Regions from separate parts of the Roseivivax sp. genome, predicted to be linked through region 2. Evidence: riboswitches for the same ligand, from Rfam matches in the RefSeq annotation. Region 2 holds a riboswitch; the other holds the start of a gene.
What was found. A riboswitch is a leader RNA that binds a small molecule or an ion and turns the genes downstream of it on or off. The one in region 2 is predicted to bind thiamine pyrophosphate.
Positions count from the first base shown of each region.

Region 1: it holds a riboswitch for thiamine pyrophosphate, as region 2 does, so the genes downstream of both, ACX938_RS17275 (YkoF family thiamine/hydroxymethylpyrimidine-binding protein) here and ACX938_RS08715 (thiamine ABC transporter substrate-binding protein) in region 2, are expected to answer to the same signal.

Region 1 is NZ_JBTOLZ010000030.1:2,892-7,295, reverse strand. It holds gene ACX938_RS17290 (ABC transporter substrate-binding protein) at 1-79, opposite strand, end outside; gene ACX938_RS17285 (ABC transporter ATP-binding protein) at 84-818, opposite strand; gene ACX938_RS17280 (ABC transporter permease) at 805-1,572, opposite strand; gene ACX938_RS17275 (YkoF family thiamine/hydroxymethylpyrimidine-binding protein) at 1,645-2,256, opposite strand; TPP riboswitch at 2,248-2,356, opposite strand; gene ACX938_RS17270 (YitT family protein) at 2,576-3,196, opposite strand; gene ACX938_RS17265 (NADP-dependent isocitrate dehydrogenase) at 3,566-4,404, opposite strand, start outside.
Region 2 is NZ_JBTOLZ010000008.1:96,544-100,947, reverse strand. It holds gene ACX938_RS08720 (ABC transporter permease family protein) at 1-1,206, opposite strand, end outside; gene ACX938_RS08715 (thiamine ABC transporter substrate-binding protein) at 1,182-2,165, opposite strand; TPP riboswitch at 2,210-2,311, opposite strand; gene aroC (chorismate synthase) at 2,410-3,510, shown strand; gene ureG (urease accessory protein UreG) at 3,892-4,404, opposite strand, start outside.

The DNA of each region.
Region 1 (4,404 bases), on a different contig from region 2:
CGAGCGCGATGCTCAGGTCTTCGGCGCTGGCGCTCGCGGGCAGGGCCAGCAGCGCGCAAGTCATCAGGGATCGGATCATGGGGTCAGTCCTCCAGTAGCAGGGATTTCAGCGTCATGCGCGTTTCGGCCAGGGCGGCCTCGCTACGCGCGGCGCGCGGGGTGGTCAGGGGGATGTCGGCGACAATCCGGCCGGGCCGGGCCGACATGACCAGGATGCGGTCGGCCATCTGGGTGGCCTCGTGCAGGTCATGGGTGACCATGAGCACGCCGCGCGGCGTCTCGGCGAGTCGCGCGCAGAGCCAGTCCTGCATGCGCAGCCGGGTTACCGCGTCGAGCGCCGAGAAGGGCTCGTCGAGAAGCACGTAACGGCTGTCCTGCACGATGGTGCGCAGGAAGGCGGCGCGCTGGCGCATCCCGCCCGAGAGCTGGCCAGGAAAATGATCCTCGGTCCCGGCAAGCCCGAAGGGCGCGAAGAGCGGCGCGACGGCTGCGCGGGCGGCGCGGCGGCTCCGGCCCGCGATCTCGAGGCCGAGTCCGGCGTTCTCGGCCACGGTCAGCCAGGGAAAGAGCGCATCGGCCTGGGGCTGATAGGCGAGCGCCGGATCGGGCCGCGCCATGGGCGCGCCGTCGCGCGTGACCCGGCCTTGCGCGCCAAGCCCCGGCGGCAGGATGCCCGCGAGCCACTTGATGACCGAGGTCTTCCCGCAGCCCGAGGGGCCGATCAGGCAGCAGAGCTGCCCCTCGGGCAGCTCGACGCCCAGCTCCTCGACCAGGGGCGCGGCGCCTGCGGTGATCGTCAGCCCCTCAATGCGCAGCATGCGGGGCCTCCCGGAAGCGCCGCGCGGTCAGCCGGTCGACCCCCGCGAGCGTGCCCAGAAGCATCAGCGTCAGGCAGGCCGAGACCACCACGCCCGCCAGCACCAGGTCGGCGCGGAAGGTGTTCTTGGCGGTCAGGATGTAGATCCCGATGCCGCTGCGGGCGCCCGCGTATTCCGCGAAGATCGTCGCCACGATGGCATAGGTCGCCGAGATGCGGAGCCCGGCGAAAAAGCTGGGCCGGGCGGCGGGCAGGACCCCCCGGCGGAAGACCGAGAGCCGCCCCGCGCCCATGGCGGTCAGAAGCTCGGTGAAGGGCCGGGGGGCCGCGCGATAGCCCGCAAGAAGGCTCACCAGGATCGGAAAGAAGGTCACCAGGATGACCAGAAGCACCTTGGGCAGGAGTCCGAAGCCGAACCAGAGGATCATCAGGGGCGCCAGCGCCACCAGCGGCACGGTCTGGCTCGCCACCAGAAGCGGCATGAGCCCGCGCCGCAGAAGCGGCGTGAAATAGAGCGCGACCGAGGTGAGGAAGGCGAAGCTCACCGAGAGGGTGAAGCCCAGGGCCGCCACGGTCAGCGTGCTCTGCGCGTGGCGCAGGATCTCGGCGCGTTCGACGTGCAGCGCGCGCAGGACGCCGCTCGGCGGCGGCAGCACCAGCGGCGAGACCCCGGCGCGGGTGCAATAGACCTCCCAACCGAGAAGCAGGAGCGCGGCGCAGAACAGCGCCGGGGCGATGCGGTGGACAAGCGACATGGGCGACCTCCGGGCCGCGCGGCAGGGCCTCCCGGGGCCCGCGACCGGGACCGGGGGCTTATGCGGCGCGGATCAGCTCAGGCTGGGCGAATTGGCCGAGGCGGTGAGGTCGATGGTCACATGCCCCTCGGCCGGGCCGAAGCGCAGGAAGGCCTGGCGCAGCGTCTCGAAGACCGCGCCCGCGTCGCCCCGCAGCCGGGTGCAGAAGTTCTTGGCCTTCAGGAAGGTGCCCGAGGACTTCAGGAAGTCGATGCAGCCGTAGATTTCGTCCATATGGCCGTCCTGGCCCAGCACGTAGAGCGAGAACTGCACGTCGATGCTGACGCCGGTCTCGGGCGCCGCCGCGACGGCCTCCAGGGCGCGGGTCTGGCGGGTGGCGAGCGGCAGGTGCTGCGCCTCGGTCAGGGTCTCGCAGCGGCAACTGGGGTCGTCGGGCTCTCCGGGGCAGCCGCGCGAGAGGGTGACATGCATGGTCACATGTTCCGGTCGGCGCGCGGCGGCGGCGAAGAGATCGCGGATCGCATCGAGCAGCGGCTCCGGCGCGCCGACCATGAGCGTCGACATGTCGTCGGTCTCGATCCTCAGTTTCTCGCGATAGGGGGACAGGCCCTCGAGCCCGGTTTCGATGACGCCCACGAAATCGGACGTCATCGGGTAAAGCGACACCTGCGCGCCTATGAACATGCTGTACCTCGCTCCGCTGGCATGACCCAGATCAGCTTTGAAGGGTTCGCGCGGGACCCGCGCATCTCAGCCCTCGGTCGGGGCACCCCTGGTTGTGGGCGGCAGGTTGGGCCGGGAGCGCGCCGGTGTCAATGCGTGGAATTCGGGCGGGGATTGCGTGGGTGAGGCGGTGGGTGAGGTGTCGCGTAAAAGTGTTTTAATACAGATGTTTGCGGTTCATAATTCTCGCAAAGAATGAAGCGCGCAGGGCGCTCTCGGCCCCGCGCGCTTCAAAAATTATCTCACCCCTTGGGGAGGCAAAATCCCCCGCGCGGCCCGCTCAGGAGCGGGCGATGTAGCGGTCGCGGCGGTGGTTGATGGTGATGATCGCGTTCAGGATCACCGCGCCGAGGAGCGACCAGAGCACCTGGGCGTAGGAGAAGAGGAAGATCGCCAGCGTGAAGACGCAAAGGTCGAAGGCGAGCTGCGTGTTGCCCGCCGGGATCCCGCGCCGGTCCTGCAGCCAGAGCGCCACGATACCCACGCCGCCCAGCGTCGCGCCGTGGCGGAAGAGCCCCAGAAGCCCCATGCCCGCGCAGAGCCCGAAGAGGCTCGCGCCGACCGCCGGGTGCAGGGGCTCGATGGTCAGGACCAGCGGCATCAGGTCGGCCATGACCGACATGGTGGTCACCGCGATGAAGTTCTTCACCGTGAAGATCCAGCCCATCTTGCGGATCGCCAGCACGTAGAAGGGCAGGTTCAGCACGAAGAAGACCATGCCGAAGGACCAGCCGGTCGGATAGGAGACCACCAGCGCGAGGCCGGCGATCTGGCCGGTGATCAGCTCCGAGGCGCGCAGGAACTGGATCGAGAGCGCGACCAGCGTGCAGCCGATCATCATGCCCTGGATGTCTTCGGCCAGCGTGTGCCGGTCGGCGGGGGGTGTCTCGAGCAGGATCATGGGCGCTGTTCTGGGCCACGGGGCGCAGAAGGCAAGGGCCCGGGGGCGATTCCCCGGGGCCCCGCGTCGCTGCGCCGCAGCATTCGCCCGGAAATTGGGCGGTGCGGGGCGCGTGCGGCGGAGCCGGGCAGGGTGGGCGCTTGGGTTTTGGCGGAGAGGGTCGGCTCTCAGTTACGTTGAAAATGCGGGGTTAGATCCTCCCGCAGGACGCAGCGCAGGTGCCGCGTTTACAGCAACCAGCGCCATCACAGCGCCCGACAGCCGAACGCCCCGAAACACACACCAAGACGCCCCGCAGCGCGCCCCGAAACCACGCTCACCACGCCACCCCGGCCCGCTCTCCGGCCCGGGGTGCCGCGCATCACATCCTCAGAGCGTCAGCGCCTTGTTCAGGTTCTCGTCGACCTTCTCGAGGAAGCCCATGGTGGTCAGCCAGCCCTGGTCGGGGCCGACGAGCAGCGCCAGGTCCTTGGTCATATGCCCGGCCTCCACGGTCTCGACCACGACCCGCTCCAGCGTCTCGGCAAAGGTCTGCAGCTCGGCGTTGCCGTCGAGCTTGGCGCGGTGCTTCAGCCCGCCGGTCCAGGCGTAGATCGAGGCGATCGAGTTGGTTGAGGTCTGCTCGCCCGCCTGGTGCTGGCGGTAGTGTCGGGTGACGGTGCCATGGGCGGCCTCGGCCTCGACGATCTGGCCGTCGGGCGTCATCAGCTGCGAGGTCATCAGCCCCAGCGAGCCGAAGCCCTGCGCCACGGTGTCGGACTGCACGTCACCGTCGTAGTTCTTGGTCGCCCAGACAAAGCCGCCGTTCCACTTCATCGCGCAGGCCACCATGTCGTCGATCAGGCGGTGCTGGTACTCGATGCCCTTGGCCTCGAATGCTTCGCGGAACTCGGCGTCGTAGACCTCCTGGAAGATCTCCATGAAGCGGCCGTCGTATTGCTTCAGGATGGTGTTCTTGGTCGAGAGGTAGACCGGCCAGCCGAGGTTCAGCCCGTAGTTCAGCGAGGCCCGCGCGAAGTCGCGGATCGAGGCGTCGAGGTTGTACATGCCCATGAAGACCCCGGCGTCGGGGGCGTCGTAGACCTCTTCCTCGATCACCGTGCCGTCCTCGCCCACGAATTTCATCGAGAGCTTGCCCTTGCCGGGGAACTTGAAGTCGGTGGCGCGATACTGGTCGCCGAAGGCGTGGCGGCCGATCACGATGGGCT
Region 2 (4,404 bases):
GCGGATCGCCTCGGCCTCGGGGCGCAGGATGCGCAGCGCGAAGGGCAGGCTCACCAGCGCGTTGATCAGCGCGGTGACCGGCAGCGCCAGCGTGAAGGGGTTCACGACAGGCCGCAGCAGCAGGAAAAGCCCGGTGCCCAGGACCAGGGGCGAGATGGCGATGCCCAGAAGGCCCAGCGCCTCGCCGCGCCGGGTCGCGAGCGGCAGCGCCCAGGCGAGACACAGCGCGGTCGAGGCCAGCGCGACGCTCAGCGAATGGCCGGCGGCGACCCAGGTCTCGGGGCCCAAGAGCGCCAGCCCCGGCAGCCCGCGCAGCGCCACCAGCGACAGCGGCGTCAGCAGGAACAGCGCCACCACACCGATCGCCAGCGCGTCGAGCGCGCGCTGCCCCCGGCCCTGCCCGTCCCAGCGTGGCACCACCCGGTCGAGCCCCGCGCCGAAGCCCGTCCCGCCCGAGAGCTTCAGCGCCACGAGCCCGGCGGCCGTCGCCAGCGCCAGCTGCAGCAGCGACAGCGCCGCCGCCCGGCCCAGGTCGAAATCGAAGCGCATGGCCTGGTAGATCGCCAGCTCCACGGTCGTGGCGCGCGGCCCGCCGCCGAGCGTCAGCGCCACCGCGAAGGAGGACAGGCAGATCACGAAGATCACCGCGAAGGCGCCGGGCAGGATGCGCGCCAGCATCGGCGCCTCGATGGTGCGGAAGACCGCCCAGGGCGTCAGCCCCAGCGCCGCGGCCAGCCGCAGACGCTCGGCCGGGACCGCGAGCCAGCCCTGCAGCAGGAGCCTGGTGGCCAGCGGCAGGTTGAAGAAGACATGCGCCAGCACCACCCCGTGCAGCCCGTAGATCGTCACCTCCGGCAGGCCCAGGGCGGCGAGCCCGCGGTTGACCAGGCCGTTGGCCCCGAAGGTCGCGATCAGCCCCAGGACCGCCACGATCACCGGCAGGATGAAGGGCGCGCCCAGAAGCGCCACCAGGAGCCCGCGCCCGGCAAAGCGCCGCCGCGCCAGCGCGCGGGCCACCGGCACCGCCGCCAGGACCGAGAACAGCCCCGACAGGAACGCCTGCAAAAGGGTGAAGCGCAGCGCCTGGCCGTCGCCGGGCGCGAAGCCGGAAAAGCCCCCCGCCCGCAGGGTCACCGCGCCGATGGGCACCAGCGTGAGCGCCAGCACCAGCGCGGCGGCGATCAGCGCGAGAGACCGGCGCGCCATGCCTCGACCGCGTCATCCTTGAGCGCGGCGGCCTCGTCCTCGGAGTAGAACAGCACCGTCTCGGGCAGCTCCAGCGCCTGGAAGCCCTCGGGCCACCCCTCGCGCTCGAGCGCGGCGGGGATCGACCAGTTGCCGGTGGCGATCATCTCCTGGAAGTCCTCGGAAAGGGTGAACTCCAGGAAGTCCCGCGCCAGCTCGGGCTCCTCGGTGACCGAGGTGACGGCCGAGAGCTCGACCATGAAGTAATGGCCCTCGGGGAAGATCGCCGCGGCGACGCTGTCGTCCTCTTCGGCGATCATGTGGTAGGCGGGCGAGGTGGTGTAGGAGAGCACCATGTCGGCCTCTCCGTCGGTGAAGAGCCCGTAGCTTTCCGACCAGCCCTTGGTCACCGTCAGCACGCTGTCTGAGAGCCGCGCCCAGGCCTCTTCGGCCTCATCGCCGTAGACCGACTGCACCCAGAGCGCCATGGCCAGCCCCGAGATCGAGGAGCGCGGGTCCTGGATCACCAGCGACAGATCCTCATCGGCGTCGAGCAGCGCCTCGAAGCTCTCGGGCGGGCTCTCGAGCCGGTCGCGGTCGTAGACGAAGGCGGTGTGGCTGTAGTTGAAGGGCAGGAAGGTGTCGTCCTGCCAGTCGATCGGCAGGGTCAGCGCCGAGAGGTCCTGCCCATGCGGCGCGAAAAGCCCCGAGGCCCGCGCCCGCTGGGTCACATCGGTGTTGAGCCCGAAGACCACATCGGCATCGGTGGCCTCGCCTTCGAGCAGGAGCCGGGGCAGAAGCTCGCCGGGCTTGAACTGCAGGTCGCAGTTGCAGCGGGTCTCGAACATCTCCTCGATGGCGGGTCCGGGGCCCCATTCGGAGACCACGTAGTCGCCCGCGTAGACGGTGAGCACCTTCTCCTGGGCGAGCGCCGCGCCCGCGGAAAGGGTGACCGCTGCAAAAGTCGTGAGGGCTTTCATCTTGCCGTCCTTCCATTTGCGGCGGATGGGCAAGATCGGGGGCCTTGGGCCCGGCAAACCTTCCCTCCGCCGGTGTTAACCGGGTCAGGTTCAACGGGTTCGCGCGTGGCGCATCTCAGCCCTACCGGGCACCCCGAGGTATCCCTTGAGGTAACGCCCGGCCCCCGGGCTGACAAGGCGAAACGGCTTGTTGGGGGCGCGGGGCTTGATTAGGACGGAGGCGCGTCTGTCGAGGATCCGCCCCATGAGCTTCAACACCTTCGGTCACCTTTTCCGCGTCACCACCTGGGGCGAAAGCCACGGGCCCGCGCTCGGCTGCACGGTGGACGGCTGCCCGCCGGGCGTGGCGATCGACGAGGCGGCGATCCAGCACTGGCTCGATCGGCGCAAGCCCGGCACCAGCCGCTACACCACCCAGCGCCGCGAGGCGGACGCGGTGCGCATCCTCTCGGGCGTCTTCGAGGGCCGCACCACCGGCACCCCGGTGCAGCTGATGATCGAGAACACCGACCAGCGCTCCAAGGACTACGGCGAGATCGCCGAGACCTTCCGCCCGGGCCATGCCGACATCACCTACTGGCAGAAATACGGCATCCGCGACCCGCGCGGCGGCGGGCGTTCCTCGGCGCGCGAGACCGCGGCCCGGGTGGCCGCCGGCGGGCTGGCCCGCGCGGTGCTCGCCGAGCTCGCGCCGGACCTCCGCATCCGCGGCTACATGGTGCAGATGGGCCCGCATGGCATCGAGGGTGCGCGCGAGATGGACGAGATCGAGAACAACCCCTTCTGGGTGCCCTCGGCGCAGACCGCCGAGAGCTGGGGCGCCTACCTCGACGGGCTGCGCAAGTCCGGCAATTCCTGCGGCGCGATGATCGAGGTCGCCGCCAGCGGCGTGCCCGCGGGCCTCGGCGCGCCGGTCTACGCGAAACTCGACACCGAGATCGCCGCGGCGCTCATGTCGATCAACGCGGTCAAGGGCGTGGAGATCGGCGAGGGCATGGGCGCCGCGGCACTGACCGGCGAGGCCAATGCCGACGAGATCTTCCTCGGCAACGACGGCGCGCCGGTCTATTCCTCGAACCACGCCGGCGGCATCCTCGGCGGCATCTCCACCGGCCAGGAGATCACCGCGCGCTTCGCGGTGAAGCCGACCTCCTCGATCCTGAAGCCGCGCGCCTCGATCACCAAGTCGGGCCAGCCGACCGAGGTGATCACCAAGGGCCGCCACGACCCCTGCGTCGGCATCCGCGCGGTGCCGGTGGGCGAGGCCATGCTGGCCTGCGTGCTGCTCGACCACATCCTGCTCGACCGCGCCCAGACCGGCGGCGCGCGCGGGGCGATCGGCTGAAGGCTTCTCCCGCGGCGCGGAGGGCGTTTTGGGAAAAACGACACGTTTTTCGGGGCTTGGTTGTGAGGGTCGGGCTTTTGTCCGGGGTGTCGGGCTGAGCTGGTTGGTTGGATTGGGGGGCTCTGCCCCCCGCCGGGCCTGCGGCCCGACCCCCCCGAGGTATTTTTGCCAAGCTGAAGGGCTGGGCGGGGCGCCTGGTGGGGCCGTGGTGCGTCGGGTGCGAGCCTGGGCTGTGGTTCTGGGCTTGGGACCTGGGAGGGGGCCGGGCCGGTGGGCTTTTGTTGGGGATCGATGCGAAGGCGCCCTTGGGGGGATTGCGCCTGGTGTGGGTGGGGCCGGGAGCGCGCCGGGGGGATGGCCCGGGACGCGCTCCGGCTTTGGTCAGGCGGGCGCTTCGGCGGGGGCGGGGGCTGTGGGCAGGCCGCCGATCTCGGTCAGGGCGCGGGCGACCTCCTCCACGCCTTCGGCGCGGCGCATCGCGGTGAAGAAGAACGGCCGCCCGGCGCGCATCCGCGTCGCGTCGCGCTCCATCACCTCGAGCGAGGCGCCGACATGCGGGGCGAGGTCGGTCTTGTTGATCACCAGGATATCCGAGCGGCAGATCGCCGGGCCGCCCTTGCGCGGGATCTCTTCGCCCGCGGCCACGTCGATCACGTAGATCGTCACATCGGCAAGCTCGGGCGAGAAGGTGGCCGAGAGGTTGTCGCCGCCGGATTCGATCAGCACCAGCTCGAGGTCGGGGAAGCTCTCCGTCAGCTCGGCGATGGCGGCGAGGTTGATCGAGGCATCCTCGCGGATCGCGGTATGCGGGCAGCCGCCGGTCTCCACCCCGCGGATCCGGTCGAGCGGCAGCACCTGTCGGCGCATCAGCTCCTCGGCGTCCTCCTGGGTGTA